4 regions of the Sporosarcina sp. NPDC096371 genome follow, and region 4 is predicted to be linked to each of the others. Evidence: riboswitches for the same ligand, from Rfam matches in the RefSeq annotation. Region 4 holds a riboswitch; each other region holds the start of a gene.
What was found. Region 4 has a riboswitch for S-adenosylmethionine ahead of metK (methionine adenosyltransferase). Riboswitches for the same ligand answer to the same signal wherever they lie in the genome.
Positions count from the first base shown of each region.

Region 1: another riboswitch for S-adenosylmethionine. It lies ahead of ACIQ0H_RS15235 (methionine ABC transporter ATP-binding protein); the one in region 4 lies ahead of metK (methionine adenosyltransferase).
Region 2: another riboswitch for S-adenosylmethionine. It lies ahead of ACIQ0H_RS13250 (cyclase family protein); the one in region 4 lies ahead of metK (methionine adenosyltransferase).
Region 3: another riboswitch for S-adenosylmethionine. It lies ahead of ACIQ0H_RS06930 (O-acetylhomoserine aminocarboxypropyltransferase/cysteine synthase family protein); the one in region 4 lies ahead of metK (methionine adenosyltransferase).

Region 1 covers NZ_JBIWFE010000005.1:290,629-296,224, forward strand. Annotated here, with positions in the region: gene ACIQ0H_RS15210 (acyl-CoA dehydrogenase family protein) at 1-1,082, shown strand, start outside; gene ACIQ0H_RS15215 (arsenate reductase family protein) at 1,201-1,560, shown strand; gene gcvH (glycine cleavage system protein GcvH) at 1,636-2,019, shown strand; gene ACIQ0H_RS15225 (toprim domain-containing protein) at 2,090-2,431, shown strand; gene ACIQ0H_RS15230 (thioredoxin family protein) at 2,449-2,748, shown strand; SAM riboswitch class I at 2,803-2,908, shown strand; gene ACIQ0H_RS15235 (methionine ABC transporter ATP-binding protein) at 3,017-4,042, shown strand; gene ACIQ0H_RS15240 (methionine ABC transporter permease) at 4,035-4,703, shown strand; gene ACIQ0H_RS15245 (MetQ/NlpA family ABC transporter substrate-binding protein) at 4,753-5,596, shown strand, end outside.
Region 2 covers NZ_JBIWFE010000004.1:351,521-357,116, reverse strand. Annotated here, with positions in the region: gene ureG (urease accessory protein UreG) at 1-461, shown strand, start outside; gene ACIQ0H_RS13265 (urease accessory protein UreD) at 454-1,260, shown strand; gene ACIQ0H_RS13260 (hypothetical protein) at 1,308-1,700, opposite strand; gene ACIQ0H_RS13255 (acyl-CoA thioesterase) at 1,790-2,266, shown strand; SAM riboswitch class I at 2,368-2,480, shown strand; gene ACIQ0H_RS13250 (cyclase family protein) at 2,582-3,319, shown strand; gene ACIQ0H_RS13245 (5-methyltetrahydropteroyltriglutamate--homocysteine S-methyltransferase) at 3,542-4,654, shown strand; gene ACIQ0H_RS13240 (class I SAM-dependent methyltransferase) at 4,696-5,400, opposite strand.
Region 3 covers NZ_JBIWFE010000002.1:196,838-202,433, forward strand. Annotated here, with positions in the region: gene ACIQ0H_RS06920 (sulfite exporter TauE/SafE family protein) at 1-667, shown strand, start outside; gene ACIQ0H_RS06925 (glycerol-3-phosphate acyltransferase) at 726-1,349, opposite strand; SAM riboswitch class I at 1,495-1,610, shown strand; gene ACIQ0H_RS06930 (O-acetylhomoserine aminocarboxypropyltransferase/cysteine synthase family protein) at 1,729-3,018, shown strand; gene ACIQ0H_RS06935 (homoserine O-acetyltransferase family protein) at 3,054-3,965, shown strand; gene ACIQ0H_RS06940 (homoserine dehydrogenase) at 3,923-4,909, shown strand; gene ACIQ0H_RS06945 (BCCT family transporter) at 5,126-5,596, opposite strand, start outside.
Region 4 covers NZ_JBIWFE010000008.1:179,892-185,487, reverse strand. Annotated here, with positions in the region: gene ACIQ0H_RS18470 (alpha/beta hydrolase family protein) at 1-314, shown strand, start outside; gene pckA (phosphoenolpyruvate carboxykinase (ATP)) at 510-2,096, opposite strand; SAM riboswitch class I at 2,280-2,399, shown strand; gene metK (methionine adenosyltransferase) at 2,623-3,819, shown strand; gene ACIQ0H_RS18455 (hypothetical protein) at 4,056-4,532, shown strand; gene ACIQ0H_RS18450 (NUDIX hydrolase) at 5,432-5,596, shown strand, end outside.

The sequences.
Region 1 (5,596 bases), on a different contig from region 4:
TTATTTTACAAGATGCACAAGTACCCGTTGAAAACCTATTAGGTGAAATCGGCCGCGGTCATGTCATTGCTTTTAATATCTTAAACATTGGCCGCTACAAGTTGGGAGTAGGAGCAGTTGGTGCTTCGAAGCGTACACTTGAACTAGCGATTACGTATACCAATCAACGTCAACAGTTTAAAACACCAATTTCGTCATTCAACTTAACGAAACAAAAGTTAGCGACAATGGCATCTAAATTATACGCAACAGAAAGTTTGATTTACCGTACGGTTGGTTATTTTGAAGAACGTCAAAGCCAGTTGAGCCTTGATGAGCAAAAAGATGGTAAAGCGATTGCAGCGGCAATTGCGGAATATGCAATCGAATGTTCCATCAATAAAGTGGTTGGCTCAGAAGTACTGGATTATATCGTAGATGAAGCCGTTCAGCTTCACGGCGGTTATGGCTTCATGCAGGAATATGAAGTTGAGCGCATATACCGCGATTCTCGTATCAACCGTATTTTTGAAGGAACAAATGAAATCAACCGTCTCATCGTACCGGGCACATTCTTGAAAAAAGCGATGAAAGGCGAATTGCCTTTGCTCCAGCAAGCGCAAGCATTGCAAGAAGAACTACTGATGATGATGCCTGAAGAAATTAGCGATGAGGCATTGGCACAAGAGAAAGTACTTGTGAAAAATGCGAAGAAAATTGGTCTTCTTGTAGCGGGCCTAGCCGCACAACGATTCGGTACGAAACTAGAAGCGGAGCAAGAAGTACTTGTGAACATTGCAGACATCGCTAATAACATCTTCGCCATGGAATCAGCGCTTCTACGCACGGAAAAAGCGATTGCCCGTAACGGCGAGGAAAAAGAGCAACAGAAGATCCTTTATACACAAATCTTCTGTCAGGAAGCATTTGAAGAGATTGAAAGAGATGCTAAAGAAACTCTTTTCGCGGCTGTCGACGGCGACAATCAGCGTATGATGATTTCCGCGCTACGCAAATTGACGCGCTCTACCCCTTATAATATCATCGTGAAAAAACGGGAAGCTTCCGTGAAATTAATAGAAGCCGAAAAGTATATCGTCTAACCAAACGGATGATACGGCGCCAGTTACTACCTCAATTTGTCCACTTCAAATTGGGGTAGCAGCTGGCGCCGTTTCGAGTTTTTTCTGGTATAATGACAAAAACGGAGGTGGTGTCGACATGGGACTTACATATTACGGATATCCGAAATGTGGAACGTGCAGAAAAGCAAAGGCATGGCTTGAAACGAAAGGCTTGAATTTTCAAGAGGTAAACATTGCGGAAGCTCCTCCAACAGCCGAGGAACTTCGTAACATCATTGCGGTATCTGGCTTGGAATTGAAGAAGTTTTTCAACGTCAGTGGTACGAAGTATAGGGAACTAAATTTGAAAGACAAATTGCCTACTATGACGGATGAAGAGAAGATTAGCTTGCTATCATCTGACGGCATGTTAATAAAAAGGCCGCTAGTTTTCGGTGAAGGTAAAGTGACTGTTGGCTTCAAGGAAGAAGAATTCGACAACATATGGACAAACTGATGACAGACCTTGTCATTAGTCTTGAAATATGCCAAAATTGAATTGAATGAAATACTATTTTTGGAGGGGTACGGAATGAGCACACCAAAAGATCTGCGTTATTCTGAAGAACATGAATGGGTACAAGAAGTAGGCGGTAACTTCCGCATCGGAATTACACATTTCGCACAATCTGAACTTGGCGATATCGTTTTCGTTGAACTTCCATCTGTTGGTGACGAAATCAAAGCGGACGAGCCTTTCGGAAGCGTTGAATCAGTTAAGACAGTATCAGAACTTTACGCACCAATTAGCGGTAAAGTTGTTGAAGTGAACGAAGGACTTGAAGATAGCCCTGAGTTCGTTAACGAATCTCCATACGAAAATGCATGGATGATCGTTGTTGAACCATCTGATGCATCTGAAGTAGATGCATTGATGTCCGCTGAAGCATATGAAAAAATGACAGTCGGAGAATAATTTTCCCAAAAAAACGCTGGTATCGCTCCGGCGTTTTTTTGAACCATAAAATGGAGCGGGAGGAATCCTTGTGGCATATGACAAAGTGATTATTGTTGAAGGGGGCCAGGATCGTAAGCGTCTTGCACGAATCCTTGCCGAGCCTGTTGATATTATTTGTACGAATGGAACAGTCAGCCCTTATCGACTCGAAGAATTGCTTGCGCCCTATGAACAACATGAGTTATATGTCTTTGTCGATGCAGATGAATCGGGTGATAAGATTCGAACGTTATTCAAAAGGGAGTTTCCTGCCGCCATTCATTTATATACGGAAAAGGTTTACAGGGAAGTTGAAACAACCCCCTACAAAGTGCTTGCTACGATATTACTTGAGGCGAACTTTAATGTGCAGCCAAATTTTTTACTTTAAAGGACGGTCTATAAACAATGGAGATATGGTCACGTGAACAATGGGAACAAGTTGTGCAAGAGTCACCCTCTGCAGCATATTATTTATATACACCGATGTGCGGAACGTGTGCTGTTGCTTCTAAAATGATGGAAGTCATTTCGGTAATGAAGCCGGATATGCCGATTGGCAAGGCAGATTTGAATTATGTACAAGACTTGGCAATGGATTACGAAATCGAAAGTGTCCCTTGTCTGCTTATCCAGAAGGATGGGGTTGTGCAACATAAAATCTATGCGTTCCAGTCAGTTCCATACCTTCTTGAGAAAATCGATTGACAACTCGTGCAGTCTTATGATAGCATTTGAACTAGTATTTAATTGAATAGGTCGCTCTTATTAAGAGAGGTGGAGGGATAGTGCCCTATGAAGCCCGGCAACCGTCACGAAAGTGAAATGGTGCCAAATCACACAAAGCAATTGCTTTGACAGATGAGAGATTGGACGAACGTTTATTTATTGATAACGTCAAGCCTTTCTGCCAGTCTGCAGGAAGGCTTTTTATATTGAAAAAATAATGTATAAACAACTTAGTGAGGTGAAGAAGATGATTCGTTTAACGGATGTTCATAAACGGTTTGGTGCAGGACCAGTTAGTATATCTGCAGTCGAGAATGTTTCACTGGATATAGCCGAGGGTGAAATATTTGGAATCATCGGTTATAGTGGAGCGGGAAAAAGTACGTTGATTCGCCTGCTGAACGGGTTAGAAACGCCTACATCAGGGAATGTGACAATAGGTGGCCGAGAAATTTCTTCTATTAAAGGGAAGGAGTTGCGGGCCGCGCGACAAAAAGTAAGTATGATTTTTCAACATTTCAACCTCCTTTGGTCACGGACTGTGAGGGACAATATTGCCTTCCCACTCGAAATTGCGGGCGTGCGCAAGGCGGAACGTGAGCGGAAAGTCAATGAACTAATTGACTTAGTCGGTTTGTCGGGTCGGGAAAATGCCTATCCTTCAGAGTTATCAGGTGGGCAGAAGCAACGCGTCGGGATTGCCCGGGCACTTGCGAATGACCCTGAAGTGTTACTTTGTGACGAAGCGACATCTGCCCTTGATCCTGAAACAACAGATGCGATACTTGAACTTCTCACGGGTATCAATGAAAGGCTTGGCTTAACGATTGTCCTGATTACACATGAAATGCATGTCATTCGGAAGATTTGTCATCGCGTGGCGGTCATGGAGGCGGGGAAAGTCGTCGAAATCGGCAATGTCCTTGATGTCTTCCAATCGCCACAAGAACCGATTACCAAACGATTTGTATCGCAAGTAACTGAATCTACAGAAGTCAAACAGGCGGTCGCACATATTAAGCAAGAACTGTCTTCCGGTACGCTAATCAAACTTGTCTTTGTTGGCGAGCGGACGGAGCAACCAGTATTGGCCAGTCTGATTCGGAAATTTGATGTCGATGTGAATATTGTGCAAGGGAATATTTCACATACTCGTGGAGGCGCCTACGGTACGCTCATTCTCCAACTTGTCGGGGATGAACGTGAAATCGAAGAAGCGATTCAATACTTACATGCGCAAGATGTTCAGACGGAGGTGCTTGGAAATGATTGAGAACCTTTTTCCGAATGTTGATTGGGAAGTGATGTGGGAAGCAACCTTAGAAACACTTTATATGACGGCGCTTTCGACCATTTTCACATTTGTGATTGGGCTTGCTCTAGGTATAGTATTGTTTCTTTCAAGCCCGCGTCAATTATGGGCAAACAAGCTAACGTATACCCTTACAGGAGCTTTTGTTAATATATTCAGGTCCATCCCTTTCATTATATTAATTATTTTGTTAATCCCGGTTACCAAACTCTTGATTGGAACCATTCGTGGACCGGAAGCAGCATTGCCGGCACTTATTATCGGGGCGGCTCCATTTTACGCAAGAATGGTATTAATAGCATTCCAAGAAATTGATAAAGGTGTTATTGAGGCGGCAAAATCGATGGGGGCAAAAACGAAGACGATTATTTTCAAAGTTCTTCTTCCTGAGTCAAAGCCAGCCCTTCTTTCTGGAATAACAGTGACGGCTATTGCGCTTGTTGGGTACACAGCAATGGCAGGTTTTATTGGTGCGGGTGGTCTTGGAACGCTTGCTTATATGGAAGGGTTCCAACGAAGTCGGGGGGATGTCACGTTCGTCTCGACGATTATTATTTTAATAATTGTGTTCGTTCTCCAGATCATTGGAGATTTCGCAGTGAAGAAATCAGATAAGCGCTAAACATACGAAGTCGCAATTATAAACAACATAGAAAAGGGGAGATAGTAAAATGAAAAAACTATTAACAGGGATTTTATTGGCAGTACTTGTGCTTGCACTTGCTGCGTGTGGTACAAAAGACGACGGCGGGAAAAGTAACCAAAGTGGCAATGGAGAAAAAGAGGAATTAACGGAACTTAAGATTGGCGCTTCTAATACGCCGCATGCCATCATTCTTGAAGAGGCGAAGCCTTTGTTGAAAGAAAAAGGCGTGGATCTAGTTATCGAAAAATACCAAGACTATATTTTCCCGAACCAGGATCTTGAATCAGGTGAAATTGACGCAAACTATTTCCAACACATTCCTTATCTAGAAGGGCAAATGGCAGATCACGGCTATAAATTTGTCAATGCAGCTGGCATCCATATTGAGCCAATTGGTATCTACTCAAAAGAATATGCATCTCTTGAGGAACTACCAGAAGGAGCAACCATTCTAATGAGTAACTCTGTTGCTGATCACGGGCGCGCGTTATCATTGCTTGAAGCAAAAGGACTTATTAAACTAGCCGATGGCATCGACAAAGCCAAAGCTGAAGTAAAAGATATCGCTGAAAATCCAAAAAAACTCAAATTTGATGCGAAAAACGATCCAGCTATTTTGCCACAGTTTTTCAATCAAGGTGAGGGCGATGCGGTTCTTATTAACACGAACTTCGCAATAGATGCAGGTTTAAATCCACTTAAAGATTCAATCGCGATGGAGGATTCGGAATCACCGTATGTAAATATTATCGCTGTACGAGAAGGCGATGAAAACAACCCTGAAATTAAAGCATTGGTTGAAGTATTGAAATCACAAGAGATTCAAGACTTCATCTTAGAAACGTGGAACGGCGAAATTGTTCCCGTAA
Region 2 (5,596 bases), on a different contig from region 4:
AGAACCGTATTTTAGGTGTTGAAACAGGAGGTTGTCCGCATACGGCAATCCGTGAAGATGCTTCAATGAACTTTGCAGCAATCGATGAGCTGAAAAATCGCTTTACAGACCTTGATATTATTTTCGTTGAGAGCGGTGGCGACAACTTGTCTGCTACATTCAGCCCTGAACTTGTGGATGCTTATATTTATGTTATTGACGTTGCAGAAGGTCAAGATATTCCAAGAAAAGGTGGCCCTGCTTTAACGCGTTCCGATCTTTTATTAATTAATAAAACAGAATTAGCTCCATATGTTGGTGTTGATCTTGAAGTGATGGACAGCGACGCGAAGAAAATGCGTAATGGTCGTCCGTATATCTTCACAGACGTACGTTCACAGAAGAACGTTGATAAAGTCGTAAACTGGATCAAGCACAGCATGTTATTGGAAGGTGCGGATTCCGCTGGTTCAAATGCATAAGCCGTCACGATATATCCATCACGGTAAACTGGACATGGTATTCGAACCAAGAAGAGGTTATACAAGAATGCCACATGTTTACCAACAACCTCCGTTAAAGGCGAGCCGGGAATTGTACGTAGGTACGGACCCGACGGCGACCGTCTATATTATGGAATCGTCTGGAGGGATGGTGTCAGGAGACCGCAACGATATTACAGTGAAAATTGCTCCGGATAGTAAGGTGCGGTTGGTTCAACAATCAGCATTAAAAATCTACCCAACGCAACCGGGCGATATTTGTAAGTTTACAATCGATGTCGATCTTGGGGAACGCTCGCGCTTGGAGTGGATGCCCGAGGTACTGATTCCGTTTGTTGATGCAAATTTCCAAGTGGATACGACGCTCCGAATTGCTAGCGACGCAACGGTATTATGGGGTGAAATTGTCGCGCCAGGACGTGAAAAACGTGGTGAGATTTTTGACTATCAATCGTTCCGGTCGAATTTCAAAATTTTTGTAGAAGATGAGTTAATTGCTTTCGATTCATTGCACTTTACACCGAAAGATGCTGCATACGGCGGTATTGGTATTCTTGAAGGAGCGCTATACGTCGGTTCGATTTGGCTTGTATCACCTAATGCAGCGGATATCGATATCCGCGCATTGCAGGAAACATTGCGGGTCGAAGAAGGATTGAAAGCTGGTATGACGCGACTTGAGGGAAATGCTATTCATTGTCGTTGGCTCTCGGTCGATCAGTGGAAAATGCAAGAAGAGATGAAGCGTGTATATGCGCTGTTGGCGGATATGGTGTAAGAGGACACTCCTATAGGGGGTGTCCTCTTTGGGTTGAAGAATTATTTTTAGTTCGATGCTTGTTTCTTACCCCATAGTTTTACTAAAAAATCCATAAACCAAATATAAAAGATCAAGGAACTAAATAGAATAATGACGATATAAATATACTGGAATGGTATGGAGATTGAATATTTTTGAATGAAACGACTGGAGTATAGCATGATAACCGTCATTGTAACAATCAATGTGATCATACCAAGTGCATAAATAATTATCGTACTTCTAGGCGTTTTTTGGAGCGTTGTCCGAATGGATTTCCGGAACTTTATGGATTTTATAATCAGGTAAGAAAACAGTGCAATTGATAAGTATTCATTTGCTACAAAAAGTAATATGAATCCAAGTAATAGGATAAACCAAGTGATTTTTTCATAGTGTTTATCGATGAAATTTATCATTGAAATCCCCCCAGTTTGTGTATACTATGTATACGAAGTATATAAGGGAAAAGTTTCTTTTATCATGAAATTGCAAAGGGGAGAGCTATATGCAAGAAAAAAGACCTATGGGCCAATCACGCACGATCCAGACAAAACTGGTCTTGCCGCCAGATACGAATCACCTACAGACAATTTTCGGAGGAAAAGTGCTCGCATATATCGATGAAATTGCGGATATCGCTGCCATGAAACATTCAAAAACAGCGGTCGTTACAGCTTCTATCGATTCAGTTGACTTTGTTTCATCAGCACGTGTTGGAGATGTCCTTGAACTGGAAGCAGTCGTCACTTCGACAGGTCGAACATCGATGGAAGTATTCGTGTCCGTTCATTCGATGAACCTGCTGACAGGTGAAACGAAACTGACAACCGAATCATTTTTGACGATGGTTGCCATGGACAAGGATAACAAACCAACTCCAGTACCCGGGATTTATCCTGAAACGGATGCTGAAAAGAGTCTGTTTGAAACAGCACCTGCTCGCCGCGAGCACCGGAAAGTACGGAGTGAGATGAAGCATTAATCAAAACTAATAAATTATCAATTAAAAACATTTTATACTTTCGCTGTTGACATTCTATTCAAAGGCCTGTATTGTACTATCTAATAACTGAATACGTAACTTTCTTATCCAGAGAGGTGGAGGGACTGGCCCTTTGATACCTCAGCAACAGACTTTTTAAGTACTGTGCTAATTCCAGAAGCCAAGCGTAATGCTTGTAGCTTGAAGATAAGAAGAGCAAAAAGCGAAACTGCCAAAACCTCTTCTTTAAGTATAGAAGAGGTTTTTTGTTCTTTCTGGAGACTGTTACCTTCAAGTAAAAAAGGAGGAATTTTTATGTCAAATGAATTACTGAATGCACTTACGTTATTAAAAAAGAAAGAGTGGGTCGATTTAACGCATACCTTTGGACCCGATTCTCCGCATTTTTCAGCCTTTGATGCAGCAAAATTTACGACGTTGTTCGATCATGATGATGGATTTTTTGCACAGAGCTTTACATTTGCGGGGCAGTACGGCACGCATATTGACGCGCCCATCCACTTCGTTCGAGATACGAGATATTTGGATGAATTGGGCTTGAAAGAGTTAGTGTTACCACTTGTCGTTATTGATAAATCCAAAGAATCCGATGAAAATCATGACTTTACATTAACCGTTGAAGATATTTTGACATTTGAAGAGCAGTACGGACGAATTGAGCCAGGTACATTTGTGGCACTGCGTACAGATTGGAGCAAGCGCTGGCCGGATAACGAGGCGTTTTGCAATAAAGATGCCGATGGAAATAACCGCATACCCGGTTGGGGTCTTGAGGCTTTGAAGTTTTTACTCGAAGAACGACAAGTAAAAGCGGTTGGACATGAAACATTTGATACAGACTCGGCTATTGATTTTCAAAAGAACCAGGCACTGCTAGGCGAATATTATGTGCTCGAGCAAGACACGTACCAAATCGAATTATTAACGAATCTAGATAAATTGCCTGCAAAGGGCACAGTCATTTTCAACATCGTTCCGAAGCCGGAAAAAGCATCGGGATTCCCAGTACGCTCATTTGCGATACTGCCATAACTATAAAAAGCCCGCTCATTCGCGGTTCTAACCAACTAATAGAAAAGTACTGCACCCATTCGTGCATCTGTCTTACCTACAAAGAAGGAATTCGCTCATACGCGTTCTTCCCTAACCAATCGCACTCATTTGTGCACATGTTCGAACCATAAAAACGCTCATTTGCGCTTACACATAAGAAAATCATAATAAACTACTAAAAATAGAAAGAAGGAATTGCCGATGACAAACACATCAACTACGTTAACGAAAGCACCATTTAGAGCAGATCATGTTGGAAGTTTACTACGACCGGATAATTTGCACCAAGCACGTAAAGAGTTCAAGGAAGGTGCGATTACTGCACAACAATTGCGCGAAGTCGAAACACAGGAAATTAAACGCATTGTTGATAAACAAATCGAAGTTGGCTTGGAACTTGTGACGGACGGCGAGTTTAGACGGACTTGGTGGCATTTAGATTTCCTAGAGCATCTAAATGGAATTGAAGGGTTCGTACCTGAGACGGGTTATGTATTTGAAGGCGTTGAAACAGAAAGATACAACGTTCGAAACGCAGGCAAGATCTCTTTTAATCCCGGGCATCCATTCATCAAAGACTTTATTGAGTTTAACGAAATCGTTGGAGGTCGTGCCGTTGCAAAACAAACGATTCCAAGTCCAAACCAACTATTTAATATTGGAATTCGTGATGTAAATATTTATCCGGATATCGAGGACTATGCAAAAGACATTATTCAGGCATACAAAGATGCACTCAACGCATTTTACGAAGCAGGTGTGCGTTACTTACAACTAGATGATGTGTACATTGCTGGATTGTCTGCGCCGGATATCCCATTCAATGACGGAGAATATTCAAGAGAACAACTCATTGACTTGGCATTGCGTGTCATTAACGGAGTGTTGGAAGGAAAACCGGAAGACTTAGTTGTAACAACGCACTTATGCCGCGGAAACTATCAATCGACATGGGCGTTTGAAGGCAGCTATGCACTAATCGCACCAACATTATTGGCGAAGGAAAAAGTGGATGGCTTCTTCTTGGAATATGATGATGAGCGCTCAGGAGACTTTCAGCCGTTAGAACATATTCCTGGTGGTGGAGCGAGTGTTGTCCTTGGCGTTGTCACTTCGAAAAACGGAGAAGTGGAAGATAAAGAGGCTGTTAAAGCCCGCATTCAAGAAGCCGCGAAGTACGTGCCACTTGAACAATTATGCTTAAGCCCGCAGTGTGGCTTTGCTTCCACACACCATGGCAATAAATTAACGGAAGATGAGCAGTGGGAGAAGTTGAAGTTCATCGTCGATGTTGCAAAAGAAGTTTGGGGATAAAACGAATAAACCGAAACAGAGCTCATTCGCTTTGTTTCGGTTTATTTTCTTCTAAATAAAGCAGTCCATAATCCAGCGACACCAAATACTTCATCCGATTGTTCTACCTGTTTCATTTTACGAATTTCTATCTCTTCAAAGTCATGAAAGATCATTCTTAACTTCTCTTCTGTAAAACCTAATCCACCATTCAAACTACGCAATGTATAGACATCCCAATCCGATATGTCCGCACCTCCTAATTCTCCGCCTTGAACAAAACAAGTAATGGAGAAGTAGCCACCCGGTTTTAAAGCTTTTTGAACTAAATGTATATAATCCATTCTTCGATGAGGCGCAATATGATGAAAGCAGCCTGAGTCATAGACGATATCGTATGTTTCATCCTTAATTGTAATATCAAAAATATTTTTGTGTATGAAGTTTACGCTTAGATTCCTTTCTTGCGCCCGTTCAGTAGCCCATTGCAACGATGGTTCCGATAAATCCACTGCATCCACTGTACAACCTTGTTCAGCTAAGTAAATAGCATTTCGACCAGGACCGCATCCAAGTTCAAGGGCGCTTCCGGGGTGTAGTAGTTCTTTCTCGAAATAGGCGACTAAATTTTCGTCGGGCTTGTTAGCGAAAAAGGGAATGACTTTTTCGCGATCAGCATAAAAATCGTTCCAAAACGTCGTTGGTTCACGCAATAAAGAATCTAACATCTCTAATACATTCTCATAGCTAGTAATGGTTTCTTTCAATAGAATGCCTTCTTTCTTTTCAGAAATAGAGTACTCATTCATTGTACGAAATATCCTATGAAAGTTTGTTTCAACAGCGTTAAATTCGTGTTAATTAGCATTAGCAAGGTTTTTCCTCATCGTAGCTATTATGCCGTCTACCATACGTAAAGGTGTTAAATTTCCTTTTTTATAACATGATCAGGGATTAGTTTAA
Region 3 (5,596 bases), on a different contig from region 4:
CTATATTCCACCGCTTCTTGGCATGGCGGCTTTCACTGCCCATGAAGTATCAGGCATCAGTGCCATTCAAGTGTTTTTCGCAACCATTTCGGGTGTGTGGGCATACCGTAAAAGCGGTTATATTAATAAAACACTCATTTTGTACATGGGATCCAGTATTTTAATCGGGAGTTTTATAGGTGGGTATGGATCTGATTTAATGTCTGAGGGATCTATCAATCTGGTCTATGGCCTATTGGCGACAATTGCTGCAATCATGATGTTCGTCCCGAAAAAAGGGTTGGATGATATTCCGGTCGATCAAGTGACTTTTAATAAGTGGTTGGCTGCAGTATTGGCGTTTATTGTCGGAATTGGGGCAGGAGTTGTCGGCGCAGCCGGAGCGTTCATTCTTGTGCCAATTATGCTTGTCGTCTTGAAAATCCCGACGCGCATGACAATTGCAACGTCACTCGCGATTACGTTCATCTCTTCCATCGGGTCGACAATCGGTAAGATAACGACGGACCAAGTACTTTATGGGCCCGCGGTTATTATGATTATTGCAAGTATACTGGCGGCACCCCTTGGAGCGAAAGTTGGACAAAAGATAAATACGAAAGTATTGCAGTGGCTATTGGCCATTCTTATTTTGGGGACGGCTATTAAAATTTGGCTAGATTTTTAAATAAACGAAAAAAACGGTTTCGCCAAATGATGGTGCGGACCGATTTTTTCGTTGTTAACTATTTCTTTTTAAATACTGCCAACACCCGTTTTTCACTACCGTTCTTCATCCGCTGGAAATTCTCGATATGTTTCCAAATGGCAAGCATGAATAATAAAGTCGCAACGACAACGGGCCAGTAGCCGTCTGACCAAAATGCTAGGGCGAAGAATGTCACATATAGCATTAGAACTCCGAACACAAGAAAATCTGTCACAATCGCTACAATAACCAACAACGTAAATGCAACGAGTCCGAAGCGCCAATCAAGGGCAAGGAGCACGCCAATGATAGTCGCCGTTCCTTTACCGCCATTGAACTGCATGTAAAAAGGAAAGTTATGCCCAATGACCGTTGCGGCACCTGCGGCGAATAATAACAATGAAATCTGATCGGTCGGCAATCCTGCGTTTACTACGATTCTGTGTGCAAGTATTATAGCCAGTACACCTTTTCCGATGTCTATCGCTGCAACGAGCGCACCAAACTTTTTCCCTAGCACAATTGTGGCGTTCGAAGCGCCCGCATTTTTAACCCCAGTTTCTTTTAGATTAATGCCTGAAATCATCTGTGCAACAACCGAACCATGCAGGCATCCAATTGCATAGCCCAAAATAATGACGCTTACAATCCACAACCACATAACAATTCCTCCAAATGAATGATTACTTAAATTATAGCATTTTGAATTAAATATAAGTTTCAGAAAAGATTTTCAATAAACACTTGACATTGTATTGGGAATTCACCTATACTACTCCACAAGATGAAAAACTAAATCTATCAAACTCTTATCAAGAGCGGCGGAGGGACTAGGCCCTGCGATGCCCGGCAACCGGCAAGTGACCAACTTGCACAGGTGCTACTTCCTACAGATTCGTGCAAACGGTCTGAAAGATAAGAGGAGGAATAAGCGAAAGCATAACCCTCTTCTTAAGCGAAGGGGGTTATTTCTTTTTTCCAAAAATATCCCCGACGCCTCCGCATACAATCACCTTAAAAAAATACTGGAGGTAATGACAATGACAAAACTTCAACCTGAAACGCTTCTACTACACGGTGGGCAAGTGCCAGACCCAGTAACGGGATCACGTGCAGTACCTATCTACAAAACGAGTTCATTCGCATTCCGAGACACGGAGCATGCACAAAATCTATTTGCTTTGAAAGAACCAGGTAATATTTATAGTCGTATTATGAATCCGACAGTCGATGTGTTTGAAAAGCGCGTTGCTTTACTAGAAGGGGGAACGGCGGCAGTTGCATTATCTTCGGGAATGGCAGCGATTGCGTTTTCAATTTTAAATATCGCAGGCGCTGGTGATGAAATTGTCGCAGCAAGCAATTTATATGGCGGTACGTATAACTTGTTTGCCGTGTCACTTCCACGCTATGGCATCAATGTGAAATTTGTGGATGCAACAGATCCTGAAAACTTCCGTGCGGCTATTACGGATAAAACAAAAGCAGTTTTTGCTGAAACGATTGGCAACCCAAGCCTTCATGTTCTTGATATTGAAGCTGTTGCCAACATTGCACATGAGAATGGACTTCCGTTGCTAATTGATAATACATTCCCGTCACCGTATGGTTCGAATCCGATCGACTACGGGGCAGACGTTGTCATTCATTCTGCAACGAAATGGATTGGCGGACATGGGACGTCAATCGGTGGTATCGCTGTCGACGCTGGAAAATTTGACTGGACACAAGGGAGGTTCCCTGGGTTTACTGAGCCGGATGAAACGTATCATGGGCTTCGTTATGGGATTGACGCGGCAGGTGCGGCATTTGCGACAAAACTACGTGTGCAGGCATTGCGTGACTTTGGACCATGCCTGAGCCCAGACAATGCATTCGCTTTCTTGCAAGGTCTTGAAACATTACATTTACGAGTGGAAAAACATAATGAAAATGCTATGAAAGTGGCAAATTATTTGAAGCAGCATCCGTCTGTGGAATGGGTAACGTATACAGGTCATCAAGACCACCCATCACATAGTAACGCGGAAAAGTATTTGAAAAATGGTTTCGGCTCGATTATCGTTTTCGGTATTAAAGGGGGGCGTGAAGCGGGTCGTAAGTTGATTGATAACGTTACGATTTGGTCGCATGTTGCCAATGTGGGAGATGCAAAATCACTTATTATTCACCCAGCTTCAACGACGCATCAGCAATTGTCGGCTGAAGATCTTGAAAATGCAGGTGTAAAAGAGGAATTGATTCGCTTGTCTGTTGGGCTTGAATCGATTGATGATATCATTGCGGATCTTGCGCAGGCGATTGACAAGGCCGCGCCGGTTATCGCGTGAGACGGATTGGATGAAAAAGAAGGAGCGTGACGAACATGGGGACAGGAATTGTGAACATTGGGAATCTACGATTGGAGTCGGGCATTCTATTGGAAAATGTCCAGCTAGCCTATGAAAGAATAGGCAGACCTGAGGCGCAAACTGTCCTTGTTTGCCACGCATTGACGGGAAATCAGTATACAGTCGGGACGACAGAAGATCCAGGCTGGTGGAGTGGCCTTGTGGGTCGAGGAAAGAGTATTGATACTAGCAAGTATTCCGTCATTTCTTTTAATAGTCTTGGAGGTTGCGAGGGGTCAACTGGGCCAACAACTGTTAATCCATCTACGGGTGAATTGTATGGTGACTTATTTCCAGAGGTAACAATCCGGGATATGGTACATGCGGAACGTAAGGCACTGACGGAGTTGGGGATCCGGCGACTGCGAGCAGTTATTGGTGCGGCACTGGGGGGCATGCAGGTACTTGAATGGGGCATCTTATATGCAGAGGATATGGATCTTCTCATACCAATGGCCGTCACGCCGACGCTTGGTGCGTACGGAGCTGGTTTACATGCAATTGGTCGTGATGCGGGTTTTAACGAGCGTAATTATACAGGCCCCGCTTTGGTGAAACGAATTGATCCTAATAGTTATTACACACTACTCCGCGCCATGAATACGCATGATATCGGTCGCGGACGGGGTGGCGTTGTAAGTGCTGCCCGTCAAATATCGGCAAAAGTAGTTGCACTCGCGTTTACGCATGATGTGATTTATCCAACGGCAGATATTCAGGCGTTTACACGTCTTGTTGAAGATTCTAGCTATATTTTGATTAATACAGAATATGGGCATGCAGGTTTTTCGACAGAGTTTGAAAAATGGGGATTTATGATTACACAATTTATGGAGGTGGCGATATGCCGTCAATCAAAGTCGCTATACTCGGTTTCGGCACTGTAGGCGAAGGCATTTACAGGATTTTGAATGAAAGAAAAGAAGAGATTAAGAAAGAGACAGGGCATACGATCGATATCGTATCTATTCTTGTGCGTGATACGGCGAAAGAGCGCCTTGCCACACCGGGAACTAGGATAACGGATGATGTCCAAGAAATTTTTGCAACTGGCGATATCGACGTTGTTTTTGAGGCGATTGTTGGGGAAGAGCCGGCTTATAGTTATCTATCGGAAGCCATTGAAAAAGGGTGTCATGTGATTACAGCGAACAAGACGATGTTTGCTCAACATGGGCCAGCCTTATTAAAACATGCAGCTTTCCGCGGCGTTCAGGTTTGTTACGAAGCAACGACAGCAGGTGGCGTACCGATTATCCGGACGATTTCGGGTTTGCTGCCGACAGATCGTGTGCGACGCATTCGTGGGATTTTTAATGGTACCTCGAATTTCATCCTCACGAAAATGCGGGAAGAGGGAATTCCATTTGAAGCGGCGCTTCACGAGGCGCAGGTACTCGGTTACGCAGAAGCAGACCCGACAGATGATATAGGTGGTAAAGATGCATTCCGAAAACTGATGATTTTAAGCGCATTGTCATTTGGCAGGCAACCGGATTGGCAAGACGTCCCGATTGTCGGGATTGATGGCGTAACGATTGAAGCTGTGAAGGATGCATCGGCAGGGAAATTACGTTATCGCCATGTGGCCGATATTGCGTTAGATGAAAACGGAGCACTACACGGTAGCGTTGGGCCTGTCCTGATTGGACCTGAACATCCGTTATATGGCGTGGATGGTGTGGATAACGCAATTATCGTCGACACTGATCACCTCGGGGCCCTTACACTCATTGGTCCAGGTGCGGGAATGTACCCGACAGCAAGTGCGATGGTTGGAGACCTTTTACAGATCGTTGGGAAACGCGAAGCGGTAGTTGTAACGAGTTAATTATATATGTTGAACCTATGATTTTCACATAATCTCCAGCGAAGGCATCCGGGGAAGGATGTAGTTCAATCCTTCCTTAAGCGCTGAGCGTTGTTAGTAAGGGTTTTTAATTCGACATGTATAGTAGGTACCTCATTGAAATTCATGAGGTATTTTTTTCGTGAGATTTTAGACAGCAAGAAAGGGCTCCTTCGTTCGAGGGAGCCCTTTCTTATATTATTTCTTTTGTTTTATTAATTTTAATTCCGCTTTCAAAGCTTTCAGCAACGACACAATCATCAGTAGCATAACGAAAGAAAACGGTAGCGCCGCGATGATAATGGTATTTTGTAATGCTGTGAGCCCATTTACAGATAGCAGAATCACGGCGATTGTCGATTGGATGATACCCCAAGTAAGTTTGACGGGGTTCGATGGCGTCAACGAACCGTTCGTGGACTGCATGCCAAGGACGAATGTCGCTGAATCTGCTGAAGTGATGAAAAACGAAGCGATTAAAAAGATCGCTAAGATGGATATAAAGAGCGACATGGGCATGACATTAAACATTTCAAAAATGGTCAACTCTGTTGAAGGAATCGTTAAATCAACGAGGCCCTTTTTCTGGATATCAATCGCCGTTGTCCCGAACGCTGAAAACCAAAATGTCCCGAGTAATGTAGGCGCAACGAGTACACCAATCATGAA
Region 4 (5,596 bases):
ATGAACGAAAAGATATGCGCCGCATGATGAAGCGGGTTATCGGCGGTACACCGAATAGCATGCCTGATGCATACCGGGAACGAACAGCACTGTTCCGTGTCAATAATATCGAAGCGCCCATCCTCATCATTCATGGGATGCTAGATACCAATGTATCCTTCCAACAAGCCGTTTTGCTTGAAGATGCTCTTCGGCAACATGACAAAGACTATGGAACTTGGTATTTTCCGGAGTACACGCATTTCATCCCTCCTGTTATGAATACAATGCTAGTTCGTGACTTATGTAAATGGATGCGAGGGAAAGGGCAATGAAAAAGCAGGTTCATAGTACAATGTAAACGATTAGCACTCTAGATGGATTATTGTTAATAGTATGACACTATTGAGGGAATATCGTTTTTAATGCAGAAATAAAGGGCTTTTTTGATGGAAATGCCAGTGTGGATATATTGGAATAAACAAAAAACAGTGTAGCACACGTGAAATGTGCTACACTGTTTTACATTATTAAGCAGTAGGTCCACCTTTGAGAGAAATATCCTCAGAAACCGTACCGAACTTTTTGAAGTTTTCACGGAACAGATCCGCTAATTCATTTGCTTTTTGGTCATAAGCAGCACCATCAGTCCAAGCATTGCGTGGGTTCAACACTTCTGTTGGAACGCCGTCGATAGCTGTTGGCATTTCAAGGCCGAATACATCGTTTGTTGTTGTTTCGACGTTGTTTAATGTCCCTGCAAGTGCTGCACGTACCATTGCGCGTGTGTGTTTCAGATCCATACGTTTACCAACGCCATATACGCCGCCAGTCCAGCCAGTGTTGACTAGGAATACTTGTGCATCATGCTCATCGATTTTCTTACCAAGCATTTCAGCATAGACTGTTGCATGGAGTGGTAAGAAAGGTGAACCGAAGCATGTTGAGAAAGTAGCTTCTGGTGATGTAATACCACGCTCAGTTCCTGCAAGTTTCGATGTGAAACCGCTTAGGAAGTGGTACATCGCTTGTTCTTTCGTCAACTTCGAGATCGGAGGCAATACACCGAACGCGTCTGCTGTTAAGAACACGATTGTTTTCGGATGACCCGCAACAGAAGGATCAACAATATTATCGATTGCTTGAATTGGGTAAGCTGCACGCGTATTTTCAGTCAGTGAACCATCATCGTAATTAGGAATACGTGTGTTAGGATCGACAACAACGTTTTCTAAAACTGAACCAAAACGGATGGCGCCAAAGATTTCAGGTTCTTTTTCCTGCGATAAATTAATACATTTAGCGTAGCAACCACCTTCAATATTGAACACACCCGTATCAGACCAACCGTGCTCATCGTCACCGATTAGTTTACGGTCTGCATCAGCAGAAAGCGTTGTTTTACCTGTACCAGAAAGACCGAAGAATAAGGCAACATCGCCGTCTTCTCCAACGTTAGCTGAACAGTGCATCGGCATAATACCGTTTTCAGGAAGCAAGTAGTTCATGATGGAGAAGATGGATTTTTTCATTTCTCCCGCATATTCAGTTCCGCCAATCAAGACAATACGTTTTTCCATCGACACGATGATGAAAGTCTCAGAATTGGTACCGTCAACAGCTGGATCTGCTTTGAAAGAAGGAGCTGATAGGATTGTAAATTGAGCTTCGTGATTCTTCAATTCCTCTTCCGATGGACGGATGAATAGGTTATGAACGAACAAGTTATGCCATGCAAACTCATTGACAACTTGAATCGCAAGACGTGAAGCCGGGTCTGCACCAGCAAATCCTTTGAAAACGAATAATTCGTCATTGCCTTTTAAATGATTAATGACCTTGCTATATAATGAATCGAAAATTTCGGAAGAGATTGGACGATTGACGCTACCCCAATCGATCTTGTCTTTAGAAGACGCTTCCTCGACGATATACTTATCTTTAGGAGAGCGCCCTGTATACTTGCCTGTTTGAGCCGTGACTGCACCATCCGCGGTAAGTTGTGCCTCCCCGCGTGCTGTTGCTTTTTCAACAAGTTGTGGAACAGAAAGCTGTACGTTCACGTTTTTTCCTAAAAGAAGATCCTTCAATTCGTCGCCAATTTTCGCTGATATCATAATTATGTACCATCCTTTGCGTATAGTCCCAATCAGTTTGGGTGACATCACATTCTTTGAATTAGTATAACACATTAAGAATAATAGTCTATACTAATTCAAACTGCAACTAATTATATGCGAAAAGCTAAAAAGAATTGACAAATATCGCTGTTTTTCGTAATATGGATACTTGAACGGATACTCTTATCCCGAGCTGGTGGAGGGGTCAGGCCCTATGAAACCCGGCAACCTGCATAGACATGGTGTCTGCGCGAAGGTGCCAAACCTGTAGCAAGACGTTTATCTGAATTCAGATAATGCCTCCGGCGGATGTCTTGTATGATAAGAGTGAAAGGTGCTTTTGAAATCATGCCCTTCACTCATGTAGTTAATACGTGAGTGAAGGGCTTTTTATATGATATCGCCCTTTATCCTCGTGTATAGAGCTCGCAGTGGCTTGTAGTTTCATTTCCTATAGGAATGGGACTCTACATGGGACATATGAGTACCGTATCAATCTCGTAGGATATAAGGAGGAACTAACATGACAAATCGTCGACTATTTACATCAGAATCAGTAACAGAGGGACATCCGGATAAAATGTGTGACCAGATCTCGGATGCCATTTTAGATGCGATTATTGCAGAAGATCCAAATGCACGTGTGGCATGTGAAACTACCATTACAACAGGACTTGTCCTTGTTGCGGGGGAAATTACAACGTCAACGTATGTGGATATTCCAAAAGTAGTTCGTGAAACGGTTAAAGAAATTGGTTACACACGTGCTAAATTTGGTTTCGATTGGGAGACATCTGCAGTCCTTACTGCGATTGACGAACAATCAGCTGACATTGCTGCGGGCGTTGACCAAGCACTTGAAGCGCGCGAAGGTTCTATGACAGACGATGAACTTGAAGCAATTGGTGCAGGTGACCAAGGTTTGATGTTCGGTTATGCTTGTAATGAAACACCAGAACTTATGCCACTTCCAATTAGCCTAGCGCACAAACTTTCACGCCGTCTTGCACAAGTACGTAAAGACGAGACGCTAGATTACTTACGCCCTGATGGGAAAACGCAAGTAACAGTAGAGTACGATGACGACAATAATCCAGTACGAATTGATACAATCGTCATTTCAACGCAACATCATCCAGAAGTGACGCTTGAGCAAATTCAGCGTGATATAAAAGAAGTTGTCATTGGCGCGGTTGTACCAGCCGAATTGATTGACGACAATACAAAATACTTCATTAACCCGACAGGCCGCTTTGTAATCGGTGGACCACAAGGGGATGCGGGTCTAACAGGCCGCAAGATCATCGTTGACACATACGGTGGCTACGCACGTCATGGTGGCGGCGCGTTCTCTGGGAAAGATGCAACAAAAGTCGACCGTTCGGCTTCTTATGCAGCTCGTTATGTTGCAAAAAACATCGTGGCTGCAGAACTTGCAGACCGTTGTGAAGTGCAACTTGCCTATGCAATTGGCGTAGCGCAACCTGTATCGATTTCAATCGATACATTCGGAACAGGCACAGTAGCGGAAAGCAAATTAGTTGAGCTTGTACGTGGATTATTCGATCTACGTCCAGCCGGCATCATTAAAATGCTTGACCTACGTCGTCCAATTTACAAACAAACTGCTGCGTATGGTCACTTCGGTCGTACAGACATCGATTTACCATGGGAGCAGACTGATAGAGCTGCTGCGTTGAAAGAACAAGCAGGACAGTAATAGAATTAAAGAAAGCACAGCAAGTGGGGCTATCCCGCTTGCTGTGCTTTTTTTTAGGTTGTTTTCGTAAGGATTGTTGATATTTAATAAAAATCGGTATAAGATTTAACACTTGTTATAATAGAATAAGTTTTGAAACATTAAGAGGATTTGACCCGTCTAACTTTAAAAGAAGGCTTAAGATCAACGCCATTTAAGCATAACCAATTTTAACTACTAAAGAAGTTGGTGAGTATATGAATCAAACCGTTAAAAAATATAAAAAGAATATTCCATATATCTATTTGATTATTTTGACGGCAGTCTTTGAAATCTATTTATTCACCAATGCTACACCGTACGAAGCAATTAATAAGATAAGGTTCTACTGTTACATTTTGATGATTTTTGCATTCATATCCTGGCGTTGGTTTCGGACATATAAACCATTTTGGGTGAATGCGGCATTCACAGGCTTTATCATCAGTTTGGTGGTTATTCAGAATTATATGCTACCCCCATTAACCTACGAGGAAGCACAAAGACTTGTCGGCGAACAGTATCAAATAGTTCCCGAAAAGACGCATATGCCTGTCTTGTGGAGTGAAAAAGGAACTGATCTTTATCTGATCATTGGCTATGTAGATGGAGAAAAAAGGTTCTTTTCTGTTAATCCTATTACAGAACAAATTGGGGAACTTGGAAATTTAGATTCCTCTCCTATCTCAAAATAAATTAATCTGGTGACACAGTCACTCATCCAATGAAGTGTTTGTTTGAGTGACTTTATAATAGGAAAAGCACAGTAAGTGGGGCTATCCCGCTTGCTGTGCTTTTTTGGTGGATTCAAACATCCGATTTACTTTTATTCTTTAATATCATGGTGTGCTTAACAATCGATAGTATCGCTATTAAACAGACGCCGAGGTAAGCAACCCATGTAAACGTACTTAGAGTTTCGGAATTGATAAATTTCATTACCGTTGAAACTAATAATATGACAGATAAAATCAACATAAATAGTGGTCTTTTCAAATAATCACTCCGTTATTTAGAATCAAAGTTAGGGTTGTACCATTGTCTTTCGGAAGTAATTTTAGCTGTATCTTCACTCACTATAATATAACAGATGTATCTTGAAAACATCATTATTTCATTTTACGGTGAAATAAATTTATTAATGAAATGTCCCATCGTTGACATAGTTTATACGACTTCAGATTCCGTGGATGATAGTGGATAGTAAACCATATTTTAAGGGGGAGTAAATGTTATACTTGTTATATAAATCTGACTGCTTTTCAATAAAATCAGTCTTCCGCCAGTAGGTCAGATTGTGGAACAAGAGGGGGCTGAATAGATGTTCAAGAGAGCTCTAATTAATTTTTTATTGTTTATCCTTACGCTAACGGTTTTACAGTGGTTATTCCGACCAGAAATTCGTTGGGGTGAGAATATTGTGCTTACAAGCATTGCATTGTTTATATTTTTTTCTGTGGAATCGTTGATTAAACTTTATAAGAAAGCTAAAAAATAAATTTCTGGCACTTTAACAAATGTTCGCGTGATACAGCTATGCCAAAATTATTCCGGATTGTGGGAAAATGAAGTATGAACTTTAGGAGGATGTTGTATGTTCGTTGTAAATGTAGAAGGAGCTATCCAATGTAATGGTAAATGGCTTTTAATTCGAAGAAGTGAGAAGGAGGAGCATGCTGGAGGTTCTCTTTCACTAGTTGGTGGGAAATGTGAAATCGAAGGAAATTCATCTGATATTCTTGAACGGACTTTAAAACGG